Regions from separate parts of the Anabaena sp. FACHB-595 genome, predicted to be linked through region 3. Evidence: riboswitches for the same ligand, from Rfam matches in the RefSeq annotation. Region 3 holds a riboswitch; each other region holds the start of a gene.
The links. Region 3 has a riboswitch for cobalamin ahead of ACN222_RS08835 (DUF1636 domain-containing protein). Riboswitches for the same ligand answer to the same signal wherever they lie in the genome.
Positions count from the first base shown of each region.

Region 1 (3,284 bases), 2.7 Mb from region 3:
ATCAATTCAATGTCTGGGGAAGTAGGAGTAAGGGCGATCGTTAAACCATTAGATTGATTTACTACCTGGATTGGTGGTAGCTTCCCTGAAGATGCGATGGTTACACGTACTGTGTTGTTAGATTCTTGCTGTGTTACCGTCACATAAGAAATACCATCAACTGGTGTGTCTTCCCGAAATTCCTTTCCTTCTGGTAAAGCTAGTACTGCATTGGGGATATCTGCAATAAATATATTGCCTTCTTGAAGAGTTTCTGGTGCAGATATTTCTCCATCTGGAGTTTCCAGAATTATCTCAAAATTATCGTCTGTACGATTGATTCGCACACCAGTAATCTTGATTTTTGGAGGGGTTGGCGCTGACTGTGATAGCCAATCTTTAACACTTGTTGGTGGACGCTCAATATCACTCAGTCGAGGAATATTTGTAATTAATCCAATGTTCTTTGTGTTTACCGGCTTCTCTTGTGCATTTGCTTTCTGAGTTATCAACAAGCAAATCGTACTTGCTATACCTATATAGATACACTGATTTAGTTTCAAGGCTGCCCCACACTCCACAAAAACCACACCACGAGACTGAGAACGCAACTCTTAAGTGTTACATCCATACTTCCAGTGATATTGTTTACTTCATGGAATAGGCTTGTCAAAAGACAATCTGTCAAAGAATATCCTCATCTCTATCTGGGACTATAAACACCTTAGTTTCTGCATATCTGGGGATGAGAGCAATTTCTGATAAAGATGAGAGTTGTTGCTGTAAATTTTTCAGTAATAAGAAAGCTTTGTCATAGAGTGTAGTTTCTCTCTGTTGGCTTCAGAGTAACTGCCGTGCTGCATTTTTTCAATCCCTAGCTTGAATAAGTCGCCTCCTGGGATTTCCGTGTCCGATGGAGACAATGAATATGCAGGTAAAGTAAAAAAACAGCAGACGAGTGTAACAGCAATACCCAACTTGAAGATGAATCGATAAAAGCGACTCATAATAACATCTCACTTGATTAGCAGAGCAAAGTAAGTAGATCAGGCACATACCTTACCTACTATTTCTTAACTAGAGAACAACAATCTTATTGTCGTATTCTGACTTTATTTCCCATCCTTGTCTGCTTTTCCCAGCACATATATATGCTGCAACATCCCCAATTTGATTTGATTTTAAACGACCTGTCAAATGACAGACAGTCAAACTGTCTGGCTTGGATTTGTGCGATGGGTTATCTTCTCCTGCGCGAACGCACATACGGTAAACCCAATCTGCCAAGTATAAACTTTTAGTATTTGGGGATTAGCTTTGATTCTTAGTACGGCTTTGCATAAAATCATGGCTGGTTGAGGGTGGACATTTAAACGTAAAGGCGCGCAAAGGTAAGCGCAGAGAAACTTAAGTTATGCGATCGCCCCAGCTTTTGCTGATTCTGGTACACTGGCAATTACTTTACGTTTTAAGTAGCGGCTGAATTTCAGCATCATTGCTGTGGTAGTATTTTTTCAATATCAACTCGGTTCTGGTGGGGATCAGCCATCAGAGGTAAGGGGGAAAGTCCGGTGTAAATCCGGCGCTGTCCCGCAACTGTAATGGGGCTTATGCCTCAAAGTCAGAATGCCCGCCGAAAGTACAACAAATTCTTATCTGCGAGGTACAGATGAATAACGCAATCAATACTCTCCCCCTTAAAGAGGATCACTATCTCATAGCGTCATATATACGCCACACACTACAAATTTCTATGAGATTGTAGATATTTCCTTACAGATATCAATACTTACACAGAAGGTTATAGATACAAACTGGAAAACACAGTTGTATTTTATCTTTCGCTTTGCATATTTACTTTATCCAAGCTAGAGGTAACTTTACGCCTACCTGCATCAAACGCTTAACAGCGAATGCGCCTAAGCCTCCTCGTTGCCTTAGTTTCTCTTTTAGAGAGAGACGCTACCACGAACCCACAGTGTAAGGGGTACGGGAACGCCTAGCGGTAAATGCGTAAGGCTAATTCATGCTATCAATCAGCAACGCCTGAAAATCAATGAGCAAAAAACAACATACTTTATTTGTCTGCACGACCTGCGCCAGTGTGTGGCAAGATGGCAAGCGAGTTGGCGAAAGTGGTGGACAGCAGCTATTACAACAACTCCAAGCACTTGCACAAACTTGGGAATTGCAACATAAATTCTCCATTCAGGGAGTTGAATGTATGAGTGCTTGCAACCATGCTTGCGTTATTGCCTTTACGGGAGAAGAGAAGTTAACCTATCTTTTCGGCAATTTAGCAGTTGATGATAGCGCATCTGCAATACTGCAATGCGCCACTCAATACTACAATAAAGCATCTGGTTTACTACCTTGGTCAGAACGTCCAGAAGCTTTAAAAAGAGGCATCTTAGCCAAAATTCCACCCCTAAGTAAGTGGGCAAAATTCCATCATAATTGCTGTTAATTTAACACCAGTAGTCCATCCAGTTCGTAGTCAGGACTTTAGTCCTCAAAACTCTCAGCACTCAAGTACTGACTACAAACTTAAAAACTAGCTTGTAAATTACACTATCAGTGTGATAATAATAATCATTATCTAAACATAGCAATTTTCCTACTGGCTGAGAGTTTTTTACCGAAAAAGCTCAAATTTCTACTTGAGAAAAATTTTTAGTTATACAGGTGGCTTCAATTACCAATGCGTACTCAGTTTATTGCCAGATGGGGAACTCAACTTATCGTTTCTAGTTTGACTATCACCGCAGGGATGCTGTGGGAAAATTCCAGCATGATAGCCACAGAAGTTCTACAAATATCCGAGTTTCCGCAAGAGGAAGGTTCAGCCAAAGACTTACAACCAGTTACAGAAGTAATATCTCAAGATACGACAGAAACCGAACCCGACATTCAACTGACAGTCATTGACAAACTCCTCAATGAACCTGTATTTTCCCCTTTTCGCCGCGAGGGAACAGTAAAAGATTCCACCCGTCCGGTGTATGTGATTACTGGCGAAGAAATGGAAGCACAGGGTGCAATAACTGTCAGAGAAGCACTGCGATTTCTTCCTGGTATTTTGGGTGACGGTACAGTTGGGACAGAAGTAAACGCCTTAAGTGGTCAATTTATTCGCGGTTCTAATACCGGACAAGTATTAATCTTATTGGATGGCAGACCAATTAATAATTTAGGTGGTGGTGGTTTCGATTTGTCAGAATTTACCACTAATAATATTGAAAGAGTTGAAGTCTTACCAGGAGGTGGTTCAACACTTTATGGTTCAGATGCAATAGGCGGGGTAA
Region 1 is NZ_CP183473.1:4,847,790-4,851,073, forward strand. Features, by position in the region: gene ACN222_RS20135 (TonB-dependent receptor domain-containing protein) at 1-560, opposite strand, end outside; cobalamin riboswitch at 1,489-1,632, shown strand; gene ACN222_RS20140 (DUF1636 family protein) at 2,036-2,446, shown strand; gene ACN222_RS20145 (TonB-dependent receptor plug domain-containing protein) at 2,681-3,284, shown strand, end outside.
Region 1: it holds a riboswitch for cobalamin, as region 3 does, so the genes downstream of both, ACN222_RS20140 (DUF1636 family protein) here and ACN222_RS08835 (DUF1636 domain-containing protein) in region 3, are expected to answer to the same signal.

Region 2 (3,284 bases), 1.6 Mb from region 3:
AATCCTTTAGTTGTAATTACGCATAAAGGACAATCTTTCCAGTGACCGATGTAAATATAACCGATATTTTGAGAACTTAATCTATAGGTTCACCGGAGAATGAAAAGCAATGCCTAGAATAAACATTGGTTTAACAGACGAACAGCGTCAAGGAGTAATTAATCTGTTGAATCAAGATTTAGCAGATTCTTATTTACTTTTGGTGAAAACAAAAAAATACCATTGGGATGTGGTTGGGCCACAGTTCCGCAGTCTACATCAACTATGGGAAGAACACTACGAAAAACTGACAGAGAATATTGATGCGATCGCTGAACGAGTCCGGACTTTAGGTGGTTATCCTATAGGTTCAATGGAAGGATTTTTGCAACTTGCCACCCTCAAAGAACACGCTGGAGATGTTCCTAGCGCTACGGGAATGGTCGCTAATCTTGTGCAGGATCATGAGCAATTGATTCGCAACCTTAGAGACCATGTAGACCGCAGTGGTGATGAGTTCCAAGATCAAGGAACTGCCGACTTCCTCACCGGACTCATGGAAGAACATGAAGAGATTGCTTGGATGTTGCGCTCATTTATTGAAGGGCAACCAATTGAGCCAAATGGTACACAACCAGCAACAGAAACTAAAACACCTGTTGGTGTGTAATGCTTTTTTCTCTGTGCCTTTGTAATTCAGGAAAGACTTTTCCACCACAAAGGCCCAGAGATATGGAGAAATCAAAAATTTCCCTGGGGAAATCATGGAAAGACTACTCACAGGGAAAGTATTACACCGGATATAAAAACAACTGACAACTAACACACGCAGTACAAATAAAATTAGGGAGTATAGAAGTGCCAGAAGTTTATCAAGCAGAACGTACTATATCTGCCGTATTTAAAGAGCAGAAACAAGTTGATGATGTAATTCGCCGTTTGTTAGATAGAGGTGTACCCAGAGACCATATCTCCGTCATGGGCAGAAACTTCCAATCTGAAACTCGGATTGCAGGTTTTATCACCAAAAGAGATGTGATTTTGGGTGGTTTGCGAACAGGAGCAATTTTTGGTTCCCTGTTTGGTTCCTTCCTCAGTTTGTTAACAGGTGTAGGCGTACTGTTTATTCCCTTCGTCGGGCCGATTGTGGCAGCAGGCCCCATCAGTGCTTTACTATTGGGGGCAGCTAGTGGGGCGATCGCCGGTAGTGCTGGCGCTGGTTTAGTTTCCGTTCTGACCACATTGGGGATGCCAGAGGAGAAAGCTGCAATCTACCAAACCCGCCTACAAGCTGGCGAATTTTTGTTATTAACCGAAGTACCAAGCGATCGCGCCGGCGAATTCCAGCTCCTCTTGGAAAGTGCTGGTGCAGAAGAACTCAGCACAATTGATAAAACCTTGGCTCGTCCTTGTCCTGGGCCTTGCAAGAGTCCAGAAGATTTATCTCCTGAAGTCCGTTCTCACCTTTCCTCAGAAGCTCAAAGCACCTTTATTGAACGTTATAACGGTGTGTTAAATGAGACAACTGACGAGTTTACAGCTGAACAAGCAGCTTGGGAAGCTGTTCATCAAAAATTTGACGAAGATGAAAACGGTGTTTGGTCAAAGGCTAAAGTCGGAGTTTAGCAATAATATTGTTGTCATTTGTTAATAGTTTAAGAGCTAAAATTTGAGATAACCGATTTACTTAATAAATCGGTTATCTTTTTTATAATTAGTACTGAATACAACTATAGGAATCAGATTTAATTTTTGCAAAATATCAGTATGTGTTTACTGGGCATTGCCCGCCATGTACATTTTAGAAATTAAGTATGAATCGTATATTAATTTCTGTTTATTTAATATTTATTCTAATTAACAAAGACTATCGAGTTAATGAAAAATATGAAGCAGTCAATATGATGAGTGGCAACTCATGGTAGATTACTAGAACTTGGTGTTGGGAAACTCCGGTGCGATTCCGGGGCTGTGCCGCAGCTGTGATGAAAAGTCCCAAGAATTTCTCTTGTAACTTTCCGAGTCAGAATGCCAATTCCAAGAGTTAGCTGTCTAATCTCTGCGTCGCACAGGGAAGGAGTGATTGTCTTGTTGTCTGGTTTAACACCTTGTCCTGGCTTGTTTTATGCCACGCCTGCCCAAGATGGGATCTTGTCTCGCATCAGAATACCGGGTGGAATTATTAATAGTACACAATGTCAGGCGATCGCAGATATTGCTGACCAATATGGTGGCGGCTATGTCGATGTGACAAATCGTGCTAACGTCCAAATCCGGGAAATACGCGCCAGCATAGATTCTACAGTCCTCAAGTATTTGCAAGATTTGGGTTTGGGTTCTAGCAATGCAGGCGTAGACCAAATCCGCAATATTATGACCAGTCCCACGGCTGGTATTGATCCTCAAGAATTAATCGATACCCGCCCCTTCGTTAGAAGCTGGGATAATTACATTACTGAAAATTCTGTCTTCTCAGGACTATCGGCAAAGTTTAGCGTGTGTTTTGATGGTGGGGGACTAGTTTCGGTAAGCGATCGCCTCAACGATATCACCTTTACTGCCACTTTAGTAGAGAACAAAGTTTGCTTCCGTCTGTGTTTAAGTATCGGTGCAAAAGGAAAACCGCCTGTTGACATCGGAATTTTGTTGTTACCAGAGGAATGCTTACCAGTCTTAACAGCCTTGGCGGATGTTTACTTATTGCATACTGACGCTAGCAGTAAACGCAAGCCCCGTCTGCGAGAAGTAGTGAACAGTTTGGGGTTAAATAATTATCTTCAAGAAGCTGAAAAACGTTTAACGATTCCCCTTGGGGGAAAGAACCTAACCCCCCTACCCCCTTCCCTACGAGGGAAGGGGGAGAAGACAAGGCATTTCTCCCCTATCCTTGTAGAAGAGGGGTTGGGGGGGAGGTCAAATAGTAAATACCACCACATCGGCATTCATCCCCAACACCAACAAAACTTATATTACATTGGTCTTGTTTTACCCCTTGGTCGTTTGGAAACTTGGCAAGTCAGGGGTTTAGCTGATTTATCTACCAAATATGGGAATGGAACTCTCAGGCTGACACCTTGGCAGAACTTGTTGTTAACAGACATTCCTCAACAATCGCTGACTGACGTTCAGAGTCAAGTTTTGGGGTTAGGATTAGATTTCTCACTCGCAAATATCAAGAGTGGATTAGTAGCTTGTTCTGGTATTCAAGGTTGTGCGGCGGCTGCTACAGATACTAAAAGTCATGCCCTCGCGCTAGCAAATTATCTAGATTCTCACATCAGTCTAGAACACCCAGTAACTATCCA
Region 2 is NZ_CP183473.1:540,760-544,043, reverse strand. Features, by position in the region: gene ACN222_RS02270 (Dps family protein) at 110-649, shown strand; gene ACN222_RS02265 (ChaB family protein) at 838-1,605, shown strand; cobalamin riboswitch at 1,900-2,030, shown strand; partial or broken gene cobG (precorrin-3B synthase) at 2,008-3,284, shown strand, end outside.
Region 2: it holds a riboswitch for cobalamin, as region 3 does, so the genes downstream of both, cobG (precorrin-3B synthase) here and ACN222_RS08835 (DUF1636 domain-containing protein) in region 3, are expected to answer to the same signal.

Region 3 (3,284 bases):
GTTGAGAGATTTTATCTAGGTAAAGATTATAGAATTGTGGTGATAGACGATGAAATCATAGCGGCATATCAAAGGCTACCTCTATCAGTAATTGGAGATGGAAAATCAACTGTTACAGAATTAATACAACGTAAGCAAGATGGTTTTATCCAAACTTTGAGAAAAAAAATTATTGATGTTGATGACTTTAGGATTAAACGCAAGTTGCAGAAGCAAAGTCTCACTTTAAACAGTATTATTCCCAACGGTAAGGTTGTGTATCTTTTAGATAATGCCAATTTATCTAGTGGTGGTGAAGCCGTGGATGTTACGGACAATATTCATCCTGACTTTCAGAAATTGGCTTTAAATGTCACAAAAGATATGGGATTACGATTAATGGGTTTGGATATAATTACTCAAGATATTACCAGACCAATGGTAGATTATGTGATTATTGAAGTTAATGGTTCTCCTGGCTTGACACATTATGCTTCCATTGGCGATATTCAAACTAAGAGAGTGGAAGACTTATATCTCAAAGTTTTGAAAGCATTGGAAACCGAGTACAACAGCAAAAATTAAGTGGCTGTTATGAACGGAGTGTAGCAGAACTGATGATTACAACTTTTCTAGCAGCCAGGCTACCGCCGCATCTGTGTCTGTCACCTGTTCGCCGCCTGTTACGGCTGGACGATTGACCATGACAACTTGTACGCCTAGTTCTCTTGCTGCAACAATCTTGGCATAGGTGGCATCACCGCCACTATTTTTACTAACTAAAGTATCAATATTATGTTGAATGAGGATGTTTTTTTCTTGGGGTAGGGTAAAGGGGCCGCGATCGCACAATATCACCCCAGGCGGAACTAAAACACCAGCAACCGGAGGGTCAATCATCCGCATGAGAAACCAAATATCTTGTAGATGAGCAAAGGCGGAGAGTTCTTGTCTGCCAACAGTTAAAAATACTCTTTTGGCTTGATTTTTTAAAATAGCGGCGGCGGCGCTTGTAGTGTCAACTTCTATCCAGCGATCGCCTGCTACTTTCACCCAGGGAGGACGGATTAACATCAAACGTGGTATCCCCACCTCATCAGCCGCCAGCGCCGCATTCTCAGAAATTTGTGCAGCAAAAGGGTGGGTAGCGTCAATTAATAAATCAACCTGCATCTGACGCAGATAGTCAGCTAATCCAGGCGCACCACCAAAACCCCCCACACGGACGTTACCAGATGGGAGAGAGGGTTCACGGGTACGACCAGCTAAAGATGCGATCGCCTCAATACCTGGAATAGTTGCAACTTTAGCACTGAGTTCGGCTGCATCTCCAGTTCCACCCAGAATTAACAAGCGCATCGTCAAGTCGCTTCGCTCCAATTCAAAATTCAAAATTAAAGACAATTAGTGGGAGCTTGTTGGCGCAACCTTTATGTAAGGTCTTTTGCATTTTGAATGCAAAAAAGTTAGGTAGGAATCCTGGCGAGAATGCCTTTTTTCAAAGGTTCGGGACGTTCTGACCAAGGTAGTAAACCATCTGCTTTATCGTAGTATTTACCAGCACATTCCAATACCGCAGAGGCATGATCATCTACAGCTAAATCCCCAAATAAATAAGTTAATTTACCTTTCCCTGTAAAGGCTACAACACAAGAACGGTTGCAAGCACTCATACATTCCACTTCTTGGATAGGGAATTTATCGCGTAACTCCCACTCTTGTGCTAGCTGTTGGAGTTGATTTAAAAGTTTTTGACCACCGCTTTCACCTACACGTTTACCATCTTGCCAAACACTAGCGCAGGTTTTACAAACAAATAGTGTGTGTTCTGCCACACCCAAAGAATTATCAGTAGTCATCCGTACCTCGCAGATGTTGAGAATCGTCAATTTCGGCGGGCGTTCTGACTGGGAAAGTTACAAGAGTTTTCTTTCCTTCACAGTTGCGGGACAGCGCCGGACTTACACCGTTCACCTACGAAAGATTGCAGGTATACTTTCCCCGTTACCTCTGGTGACTGCTCCCCACCAGAACCGAATATTTATTTAATGGTAACATCTAGGACTTACGCATGAAAACGAAAAATCAAGGGTTTAGACAAGGGTGTAGGGGTATAGGGGTATAAATTTTTGAAACCCTTACACCCGGTCTCAACAGAAAATCTGGGTGCGTAAGTCTTATGTTTCCAACTCTTACCTTCTATTTAGTTAGTAATATTCGGTTGTAAAAATCGCTTAATCTCACCAGAAGCAATATAAGACTTGCCATCGGGTGCTGTCTTCACTTCCTCAACCACATAAAGCATTCCTTCCTCACGAATGGAACGGGGAAAACGCATATTCCAATCCGGTTCATATCCGTCGGAAACTACTCTAGCGCGTAACTTGCTGCCATCTTTGACGCATTGAATGAGAACACCATGATCTATGGTATCAGTGGTGGGAAGATCAGCCGCAGTAGCTGGGGCTTTGGAGGCTTTACTTGTGCTAGTTGACCTCGATTGTCTAGGAGCAACAAAAATATCTGTTTCGCCAGGTTTGGCAAAACGGCTGACTTTGCCAACTACACGGTAGAAAGAGCCATTGCTTGACAATTCTAGCCCTTCAACAATATACCGCGCTCCTTCAGCACGAATAGAACGGGGAAATTGAACATTTTTAGTTTGGTCGTAACCATCAGATATAACTTTAATCCGTAGTTTACCGCCTTCGCGGACGCAAGAAAGTTCCACACCAGTACCGATTTCATTGACAACCGGCATTGCGTATACTTCATCGCCAGCAGTGACACCGCGCCCCGCCAAATCACCGCGATTGCGCGTCATTGTCTGATAACTTTGATCCCGCAGTTCTTTACGTCCGGCGTTACCTAGAGCTTGTTGTGCGATTCGACCTGCGAAATACTCCAGCTGATCAATCTCTTCCGCAATTTCAAAATTCTCATTTAAGCCTTGGTCTCGGAGATACTGCACCAAATCACGGAGGGTTTTTTCCGCAGCTTGATGCTGACCATGTTCTGCTAATTCGAGGGCTGTTTCTTTAGCTTTAGCGATCGTCAGGCGGCTGAGGTCAAGGATAATATGACTGGAAGAGGCTAACGCTGATTCCTCAACTGTCCCAACTTTGGTTATAACATCTGTTGTCCCGGAAACACTTTGAATAATGTCATTCTGCACTACATCAGCACTGTAATGCAGCCTCATCAATGGTAATTCACCTACTTGAGCAGAGGATATCATCAAACTCAAACCCAGAAGTTTGTCTTCTCCCTCGTAAAGCTCCCCCAAGGTAATTACAGGTTGACCA
Region 3 is NZ_CP183473.1:2,136,822-2,140,105, forward strand. Features, by position in the region: gene ACN222_RS08825 (cyanophycin synthetase) at 1-564, shown strand, start outside; gene ACN222_RS08830 (cobalt-precorrin-6A reductase) at 601-1,338, opposite strand; gene ACN222_RS08835 (DUF1636 domain-containing protein) at 1,446-1,838, opposite strand; cobalamin riboswitch at 1,855-2,032, opposite strand; gene ACN222_RS08840 (vWA domain-containing protein) at 2,183-3,284, opposite strand, start outside.